DNA from 3 places in the Neorhizobium sp. USDA 3394 genome. Region 3 is predicted to be linked to each of the others. Evidence: predicted binding sites of a transcription regulator. Region 3 holds the regulator's gene; each other region holds the start of a gene.
The links. The regulator PhoB, encoded in region 3, activates phosphate uptake and scavenging genes when phosphate is short. The targets are predictions, from matches to a motif close to TGTCATNNANCTGTCAT.
Positions count from the first base shown of each region.

Region 1: the regulator PhoB is predicted to act here: its motif matches at 1,805-1,821, upstream of ACZ9EJ_RS20460 (DUF2794 domain-containing protein).
Region 2: the regulator PhoB is predicted to act here: its motif matches at 2,057-2,073, upstream of ppk2 (polyphosphate kinase 2).

Region 1 is NZ_JBWCDU010000001.1:4,181,316-4,184,586, forward strand. Features, by position in the region: gene ACZ9EJ_RS20450 (sulfite exporter TauE/SafE family protein) at 1-604, shown strand, start outside; gene ACZ9EJ_RS20455 (DUF1223 domain-containing protein) at 800-1,549, shown strand; gene ACZ9EJ_RS20460 (DUF2794 domain-containing protein) at 1,842-2,231, shown strand; gene ACZ9EJ_RS20465 (GNAT family N-acetyltransferase) at 2,241-2,798, opposite strand; gene ACZ9EJ_RS20470 (Bax inhibitor-1/YccA family protein) at 2,908-3,271, opposite strand, start outside.
Region 2 is NZ_JBWCDU010000001.1:4,149,051-4,152,321, forward strand. Features, by position in the region: gene ACZ9EJ_RS20290 (L,D-transpeptidase family protein) at 1-325, shown strand, start outside; gene leuC (3-isopropylmalate dehydratase large subunit) at 389-1,798, opposite strand; gene ppk2 (polyphosphate kinase 2) at 2,119-3,033, shown strand; gene ACZ9EJ_RS20305 (amino acid ABC transporter permease) at 3,113-3,271, opposite strand, start outside.
Region 3 is NZ_JBWCDU010000001.1:2,155,131-2,158,401, reverse strand. Features, by position in the region: gene pstB (phosphate ABC transporter ATP-binding protein PstB) at 1-329, shown strand, start outside; gene phoU (phosphate signaling complex protein PhoU) at 375-1,088, shown strand; gene phoB (phosphate regulon transcriptional regulator PhoB) at 1,118-1,801, shown strand; gene ACZ9EJ_RS10305 (winged helix-turn-helix domain-containing protein) at 1,816-2,502, shown strand; gene ACZ9EJ_RS10300 (Crp/Fnr family transcriptional regulator) at 2,968-3,271, opposite strand, start outside.

The sequences.
Region 1 (3,271 bases), 2.0 Mb from region 3:
CGCCATCCACGGCGTCATCCAGACGGTCTCGAACGGGTCGCGCGCCTGGTTCTCGCGCGCCTATATCGACTACCGCATTCTCGGCATCCTGGGCCTCGGGCTCGTCATCTCGAGCATCATCCTGCTGATCGTCGACTATCAGCCGGATCTCATCGTCGTGTCGATCGCCATCGGGCTGATGCCGATCCTCGTCTGGATGCCGGTCTCGAAACTGCGGCTCGATGCCTCGAAACCGCTGCATGCACTGGCCTGCGGGCTGATCGCCGGAGCGCTGACGGTCGGCGTCGGCGTGTCGGGGCCGACGATCGACATTTTCTTCATCCGCACGACGATGGACCGGCGCAAGGTGATCGCCACCAAGGCTGCGGTACAGGTCGCCTCGCATGCAACGAAGGTGGTGTTCTACTGGAATGCGGCCTCTGACCTGCCGGCTGCCGAGTGGATTGCGGTGCTGGTCGCGGCGCCGATCGCGATCCTCGGGGCGCGGGCCGGCAACGACATACTGCAGAAGATGACCGACCAGAATTTCCGCGCCTGGACGCGTTGGATCGTCACCGGCGTAGGTGCCGTTTATTTTACTCAAGGCCTGCTCAAACTGATTTGACCTCGGCGCGTTTTTCGCGAAGTTTGATGTCCAGGGAAACGCATTCGGAAACCGATCAAATATCCGGTCTTCACCCCTTCGTGACTTTCTCTTGAGGGGGGCTGGTGGTTACTTTCCGCCATCCCGTGCGTTAGGCCCTTGATCGCCGCGAGCAATCGTGGATAACAGTTGCCCTGATAAAAAGGTCTGCCACCCATGCCCTCTCGTTTTCGCTCCGTACTCCTTGTTGCGGGCCTGTTCTATGCGGGCGCTGCATTTGCAGGAGAGGTCAGGGCGCCGAAGGGCGTGATCGAACTCTTTACCTCCCAGGGCTGCTCCTCCTGCCCGCCGGCCGACGCCGCTCTGGGTGAGTTGGTGGCGCAGGGAGACATGGTCGTGCTTTCCTACCATGTCGATTACTGGAACTATCTCGGCTGGACCGACACACTGAGTTCCAAGGAAAATACCGAGCGTCAATATGGTTATGCCAAGACGCTGGGCCGGAGCGGGGTCTATACTCCCCAGGCCGTCATCAACGGCCGAGATCATGTCAAGGGCACCGACCTCACGATCATCAACGACAAGGTGAAGGCACTCGGCCAAACCGGCAAGGGGCTCGACGTCCCGGTCACCGCGGCGATGCGCGGCGACGAAATCGAAATCGAGATCGGCGACGGCAAGGGGCAGGCTGACGTCGTCGTCGCGTATTTCACAAAGCGCCAGCTGGTGGATGTCACCAAGGGTGAAAACAGCGGCAAGACGATGGAATATTGGCACGCCGTCTACGACGTGCAGTCGGTCGGCACCTGGAACGGCCAGAGCATGAAGCTGACCCTGCCGGGCAAGCTGATGGGCAAGTCGAAGAAGGATGGCTGCGCGATCCTGCTGCAGACATCCGGCCCGGGCGGCGAGCCTGCGGCAATTCTCGGCGCGACCGTGCTGATGGCAGGCCGCAAAAAATACTGACCGCGGGTGCGGTTCCTAGCTTGCCTGATTGTGCGTGAACTCTTGTTGGCGGCCCGATCCAATAACATTGGGGGGCTGGGGGTAAGGGTCAATGCACCAGACCGGGCCATATGGCGCTGAAAACGGCGCCAACCAACGATGCCAATCTCGCTTCGAAATCGGGCACTCTTTTGTTCGAAATGGGGCAAGAATAAAATCGTGACGGTTCGTTCCGGGCGAATTGCCGGGTTGATTTTTACGGCCTCTCGGGCACACTGTCACATCTCTGACATTTGACGATTTGGGAGTCTTGATGACAGATCAGCCGGATTTACCCGGGAGCCAGAGACCCCGGGACGCAGCCGTCGTCGTCGATCTCAGTGAATATCGGCAGAACCGCGATCCCGCACCGGTCACCTTCCACCGGCGCGAACTCGATGCGATTTTAAGGATTTACGGCCGAATGGTCGGCGAGGGGGAGTGGAAGGACTACGCGATCGACCATCTCAAGGACCGGGCCGTGTTCTCCGTCTTCAAACGCTCCGGCGAAAGCCCGCTCTTCCGAATCGAAAAGAACCCGAAGCTCGCTGGCAAGCAGGGCGCCTACTCCGTGATGAACACCCATGGCATGATCATGAAACGCGGCCATGAACTGCCGCAGGTGCTCAAGGTGTTCGACAAGGTGCTGAAACTGATCGACTGAGGCGGCGTTCTATTCGGTGAACAGCGAGCCGGGATAGACGCCAGGATCCGGATCGGTTTCATTGCCCTCGCCGAGCGAGACCTGCATCAGCACCGTATCTTGCCACTTCCCGTGCTTGAAGCCGGTGCCCTTCAGGGTGCCCGTCAGTTCGAAGCCGAGGCCACGATGAAGGCCAACGGAGGCGGGGCTTGCACCGCCGATGACGGCGACCATCTGGCGGAAGCCCAGCGCTTCGCAGCGCACCACCAGTTCCTTGAGCAGCGCCTTTCCGACGCCCTTGCCGCGCGCTTCCGGTGCCAGGTAGATCGAATCCTCGACCAGCCAGCGATAGGCCGGGCGGGTCCGGAAGGCGGATGCATAGGCATAACCGAGGAGCGTGCCGTCTTCCTGTTCCGCTGCGATATAGGGGTAACCCTTGGCGCGGATCGCCTCGAAACGAGCCGTCATCTCCGCCTGGTCCGGCGGGGTGAGCTCATAGCTTGCGGTGCCGTTCAGCACGCTGTCGCGATAGATATCGGTGATGGTCGGAAGATCGGCGGGGGAGGCGTCGCGGAGATGGAATGTCATTGAGATTCAGGCCGTTGAAAGGAATGGCCGAAGACTATGCTGCGGCGCGAAGCCGGGCAATAAAAAAGGCGGCCCGGAGGCCGCCTTTTTCGTGTTCGCATTCCTCGAATTAGTTGTTCCGGTTGCCCAGGAACTGGAGGAGGAACGTGAAGAGATTGATGAAGTCGAGGTAGAGGGTCAGAGCGCCCATGATGGCCTTGCGGCCAGCAACCGCGACGTCGTCGCCGTCAAAGTACATTTCCTTGATCTTCTGCGTATCGTAGGCGGTGAGGCCTGCGAAGATCAGCACGCCGATCGCGGAGATCGCGAAGCCGAGGGCCGAAGACGCCAGGAAGATGTTGACGATCGAGGCGATGATCAGGCCGAACAGGCCCATGATCAGGAACGAGCCCATGCCCGACAGGCTTCTCTTCGTCGTGTAGCCGTACAGCGACAGGGCGCCGAAGGAGGCGGCCGTGATGAAGAACGTCTGC
Region 2 (3,271 bases), 2.0 Mb from region 3:
TCCAACATCACTTCCTATCACGCGCATCGGCAAAGACTTGTTGTGGTGCGACCAGCCGGAGCACCCGTCGTACAATCGCCCGGTGAAGGCACCGTTCCGGCCAAGTCATGAAGAGATGATGCGGGCCGACGGGCTGTATGACATCTGCCTCGTGCTCGACTGGAACATCACCTCGCGAGCACGCAACCGCGGCTCGGCGATCTTCTTCCACCTTATCAAGCCCGGCTACGAGCCGACGGCCGGCTGCATCGCCGTCAGCCTCCTGGATATGAAGCGTTTGCTCCGCTTCATGCGCAAGGGGACGGTGGTCAAGGTGCTCGGTTAGGGCCTGAAACGAAAATGCCCGGCGCTGAGGGCCGGGCATCTCGAAGTCAAAATTGAAAGACGCTTATTTCCACTCGCGGATATCGACGAAGTGACCCGCGACCGCAGCTGCGGCGGCCATGGCCGGCGAGACGAGATGGGTGCGGCCCTTGTAGCCCTGGCGGCCCTCGAAATTGCGGTTGGAGGTCGACGCGCAGCGCTCGCCCGGCTTCAGGCGGTCGTCGTTCATCGCCAGGCACATCGAGCAGCCCGGCTCGCGCCATTCGAAACCTGCATCCTTGAAGATCTTGTCGAGACCCTCGGCTTCCGCCTGTTCCTTAACGATGCCGGAGCCCGGGACAACCATGGCGGACACGGTCGGCGCGACGGTGCGGCCTTCGACAACCTTGGCTGCGGCGCGCAGGTCTTCGATGCGGCCGTTGGTGCAGGAGCCGATGAAAACGCGGTCGATGGCTATATCGGTGATCCTTGTGCCGGGCTTCAAGCCCATATACTCCAGGGCGCGCCATTTGGAGGTGCGCTTGGTTTCGTCCTGGATATCGTCCGGGTTCGGAACGGAACCTTCAACCGAGATGACGTCTTCCGGCGAGGAGCCCCAGGAGACGATCGGCGGCAGGTTGGCGGCGTCGAGTACGACCACCTTGTCGAAATGCGCGCCTTCGTCCGTCTGCAGCGTCTTCCAGTAGTCGAGCGCCATATCCCAGGCCTTGCCCTTCGGGGCGCGCGGCTTGTTCTTGATATACTCGAAGGTCTTTTCGTCGGGCGCGATCAGGCCGGCGCGGGCGCCGCCTTCGATCGTCATGTTGCAGACCGTCATGCGGCCTTCCATGGAGAGCGCGCGGATCGCCTCGCCGGCGAATTCGATGACGTGGCCGGTGCCGCCGGCGGTGCCGATTTCGCCGATGATGGCAAGGATGATGTCCTTGGCGGTGACGCCCGGCGGCAGCTGGCCGTCGACGCGCACCAGCATGTTCTTCGCCTTCTTCTGCACCAGCGTCTGGGTGGCGAGCACATGCTCGACCTCGGAGGTACCGATGCCGTGCGCCAGCGCGCCGAATGCGCCGTGCGTCGACGTGTGGCTGTCGCCGCAGACGATGGTCATGCCCGGCAGGGTGAAGCCCTGTTCCGGACCGACGATATGGACGATGCCCTGGCGGACATCCTTTTCCGAATAATATTCGACGCCGAAGTCATGGGCGTTCTGGGCAAGCGCTTCCACCTGGATGCGGCTTTCCTCGTTCTTGATGCCTTCGTGGCGGTCGGCCGTGGTCGGGACGTTATGGTCCACGACGGCAAGCGTCTTTTCGGGAGCACGGACCTTGCGGCCGGCGATGCGCAGGCCTTCGAACGCCTGCGGCGACGTCACTTCGTGAACGAGGTGACGGTCGATGTAGAGAAGACAGGTGTGGTTCTCGTCCTCGGAAACGACGTGGTCGTCCCAGATCTTGTCGTAAAGGGTGCGGGGTGCGCTCATGGCTGCTGTCCGTAAAGCTGACTGAAACAGAAAATGGGTGTCCGGCAGCACGAGCCGCCGCAAGCTGAACAATCAGCTAAGTCGGTCGCAAAGCGCCCCGGATACTCGCGCAAAAAACCGTGCCGGCAGACGTTTGTGGTCCTGCAGCACGACGATATGGTTCGCGAGGCATCCGAATTTCGATCCCATGGCCGCTGCAATAGCAGTTTCCGAAGAAATCGGCAATCGAATTGCTTCGCAGAAAATCCGTCGCATCTCTGTCATAAAGCTTTCGCGGAAACGTGGTTGATCTGAGTTTCCATAACGGAGGAATGCCTGCCATGTCCGCACCCATGCAAGACCAGCTCAGCCGCATCAAGGAAGAGATCGCCGACAGCTTCGATGAAGAGCTGGAACTGCAGATGGAAGAGGACCGGCTCGACGAGCTGGTCGTCGAGGGCATGTCCGAGCCTGCCGAGGCGACGATCGACCGCCGGATCTACTTCCGCGAACTCTTCCGCCTCCAGCATGAGCTCGTCCGCCTGCAGGACTGGGTGCAGTACAAGAAGCTGAAGATGGTCGTGCTGTTCGAAGGCCGCGACTCGGCCGGCAAGGGCGGCGCCATCAAGCGCGTCACCCAGCGCCTCAACCCGCGCGTCTGCCGCACGGTCGCCCTTCCGGCCCCGACCGAGCGCGAACGCAGCCAGTGGTATTTCCAGCGCTACGTGCCGCATCTGCCGACCGCCGGCGAAATGGTGCTGTTCGACCGCTCCTGGTACAACCGCGCCGGCGTCGAGCGCGTCATGGGCTTCTGCACCAAGGACGAGCTGGAAGAGTTCTTCCGCTCTGTGCCGGAATTCGAACGGATGCTGGTCCGCTCCGGCATCATTCTCGTCAAATACTGGTTCTCGATTACCGACGAGGAGCAGGAATTCCGGTTCAAGATGCGCATTCACGATCCGTTGAAACAGTGGAAACTGTCGCCGATGGACCTCGAAAGCCGCGTCCACTGGGAAGAATATACCAAGGCGAAGGAAGAGATGCTCCAGCGCACCCACATTCCGGAAGCGCCGTGGTGGGTGGTGCAGGCCGTCGACAAGAAGAAGGCGCGGCTGAACTGCATCGCCCATCTTCTCGCCCAGGTGCCTTACGAGACCGTGCCGAAGGAGCCCATCGACCTCCCGGGCCGCGTCCGGAACGATGATTACATCCGTCATCCGGTACCGGCGGACATGTACGTTCCGGAAGTCTATTGAACCACACACTGCGCCCTGCCGTCGTTGACGTCGCGGGGCGCAGACAGAGACTGAAACGGGAGGCGGATTTTGGGCCGCCTCACCGCTCCGTTCTTCTCCGCAAACGCCCTTCCATGCCGCGCAGGGCCAGCGACAGGCCGATCGTCAGCAGCAGGTAGATATAGGTGACGATCGAATAGGTCTCGAAGAAGCGGAAGGAGCCGGCGGCATAGACCTTGGCCATCTGGGTAATGTCGGC
Region 3 (3,271 bases):
AATCCGGCACCGGGCTTTCCGGCGGCCAGCAGCAGCGTCTGTGCATCGCCCGTGCGATCGCCGTGTCGCCGGAAGTCATCCTCATGGACGAACCCTGCTCGGCGCTCGACCCGATCGCGACCGCCAAGGTTGAAGAACTCATCCATGAACTGCGAGCCAACTACACGATCGTCATCGTGACGCATTCGATGCAGCAGGCTGCCCGCGTGTCGCAGCGCACCGCCATGTTCCATCTCGGCCAGCTCGTCGAGGAGAACGACACCGACAAGATGTTCACCAATCCCGACGATCAGCGCACCCAGGATTACATCATGGGCCGTTTCGGCTGATCCAGCCGAAAGTGCCGCCTGAAAATCAATTTTGAGGACTAGAAGATGGCATCGACCCATATCCTGTCGGCCTATGACGACGAACTGAAATACCTGAGCCGCCGCATCTCCGAAATGGGCGGCCTCGCCGAGCAGATGTGCTCGGACGCCGTGCGGGCGCTGGTCAATTCCGACGCCGCACTCGCGCAGAAGGTCATCTCCGACGACGTGATCCTCGATCACGCCGAGCGCGAGATCGGCGACAAGGCGATCGTCACGATCGCCCGTCGCCAGCCGGTTGCAGCCGACCTTCGCGAGATCGTCGGTTCGCTGCGCATCGCCTCCGATCTGGAGCGCGTCGGCGACCTTGGCAAGAACACCGCCAAGCGCGTCATCGCGGTTCAGGGCACCGGCGTTCCGCGCAAGCTCGCCCGCGGCCTGGAGCATCTCTCCGATCTCGCCCTCGTGCAGCTCAAGGACGTCCTCGACGTCTACGCGACGCGTTCGGCGGAAAAGGCCGAGGCGATCCGCAGCCGCGACGAGGAAATCGACGCGATGTACACTTCGCTGTTCCGCGAACTCCTCACCTACATGATGGAGGATCCGCGCAACATCACCACCTGCACGCATCTGCTGTTCTGCGCCAAGAACATCGAGCGTATCGGCGACCATGCCACCAACATCGCCGAGACCATCTACTACATGACGACAGGCGCCCAGCCGGAAGGCGATCGTCCGAAGGACGACTCGTCGAACACGCTCGGCGCTATCACCGAATAAGACGGAATGCTGACGGAGCAGGCTGAAGAATGCTGCCAAAAATCGCTGTCGTAGAAGACGAGGAAGCGCTGAGCGTGCTTCTTCGCTACAATCTGGAAGCCGAGGGTTATGAGGTCGATACCGTTTTGCGGGGCGACGAAGCCGAGATCCGGCTTCAGGAACGGGTACCGGACCTTCTGATCCTCGACTGGATGCTACCCGGCGTTTCCGGCATCGAACTCTGCCGCCGGCTGCGCATGCGCCCGGAAACGGAGCGCCTGCCGATCATCATGCTGACGGCCCGCGGCGAGGAGAGCGAACGTGTTCGCGGCCTCGCCACCGGTGCCGACGACTATGTGGTGAAGCCGTTCTCGACGCCGGAACTGATGGCTCGCGTCAAGGCCATGCTGCGGCGGGCTCGTCCGGAAGTGCTCTCCAGCGTGCTCCGCTGCGGCGACATCGAACTCGATCGGGAAACCCATCGCGTTCACCGCAAGAGCCGCGAGGTGCGTCTGGGCCCGACCGAATTCCGCCTGCTCGAATTCCTGATGGCGGCGCCAGGCCGGGTCTTCTCCCGCTCGCAGCTTCTGGACGGCGTCTGGGGCCATGACATCTATGTCGACGAGCGTACGGTCGACGTCCATGTGGGAAGACTTCGCAAGGCACTCAACTTCTCCAACATGCAGGATGTAATCCGCACCGTCCGCGGTGCCGGATACTCCATGGAAACATAGTTGGTGGCCACGAGATGAGCGCGCGGGTCCTGTTGGTCGACGACGACGAGTCGTTTCGTCTGATATTGCAGAAAGCCCTCGCGGCCGACAACTTCGTCGTATCGATGCTGGCCAGTGGTGCCGAGATCTCCAATCGCCTGAAGGCCGTTCCGCCGGATATCCTGGTCATGAGTTCGGACCTTCCGGGTGTGCAAGGTCTCGAGGTCTGCCGCGAAGTGCGTCTCGATCCGGTCCTATCGCGCCTTCCGATCATACTCCTTGTTCCATCGGGTGGGGAGGGCCTTCACCTGGTCGCCCTGGCTGCGGGTGCCGATGATTGCCTCATGAAGCCATTCTCCCCGGTCGAGCTCGTCGTCCGCGTGAAGAACCTGCTCAGGAGGGTCAACCCCGCCCTCCTGGACCATATGCTCAAGGTGGGCGATCTCACGCTCGACCGGGAAGCCCATCGGGTTCACCGGCAGAAGCGCGAGGTCAAGCTCGGGCCGAAGGAGTTCAAGCTTCTTGAATTCCTGATGCGGACGCCCGGCAAGGTCTATTCACGCTCGGAGCTCAAGGCTTCCCTGTGGGGCGACGACACGAACGTCGATGAGCGCGCGATCGATGTCCATATCGGCCGGCTTCGCAAAGTCATCAGCCTTGGCAAGTCCGACAACGTGATCCGGACCGTGCGCGGCACCGGATACGCATTGGGCGATTTCTGACAGGCGTCTCTTTGGACTTGGGGCCAATCTTTATCCTGACCGGCTGATGGCGACCCGGCGGATCATTGCCATGGAGGCTGGCGAAGCAGCATTCGCCAGCTATTGGAACTATGCAGCGCCTTTTGCCAACGCCTCCGCCGTACCTTGCGGGTCGACCGCAATCACCTTCAGATATGCCTTCGCCGGTTGGTCCGGTTCTCCGACGCCGCGCCCGGAGTGCTGGTGACTAAGCGGTGAATATCCACATCCCTGTCTCCCCGTCTCGGGCAGCGTGGTGCAGAGCATAAGCTTCACCGATGCGTCCCGCGTAGAGGACATGGAGGACTAGCCGCCTTGGCTCCGGAACATTTCTGACAGGGCGCTTCAACCGGGCGCAATAGGAAACTAAGTTACGATCCTTGGATCGCCCCGGTAGATCTTGTTTCGCCCTGCCATATGTCCTTCCGCACCGTCCGCAAGACCTGGCTACGATCTCCGGCGTGCAATCTCCCGGTACAATGCCTCGGGAGAGACTCCGATCTCTTCCGCGATCTGCTTCCACATGCCCTTCGAGGGGAACCCACCGTTCCAGGATATCCAGGCTTCGAGCCTCGCTTTCACGGTCTTCAGCGACATTATCTCCGCCCGCTTCCTACTGGCATGAAGTTCGCGCGCGAGATGAAGTGTCCACTGGTGCGAGAAATCAATATCCACACGAAGCCGCTCTTTGACTGACGTGACCGGGATCACTGCGGTTTTCGCCGCCGCCGTGGCAACGCCACCGCAGTGA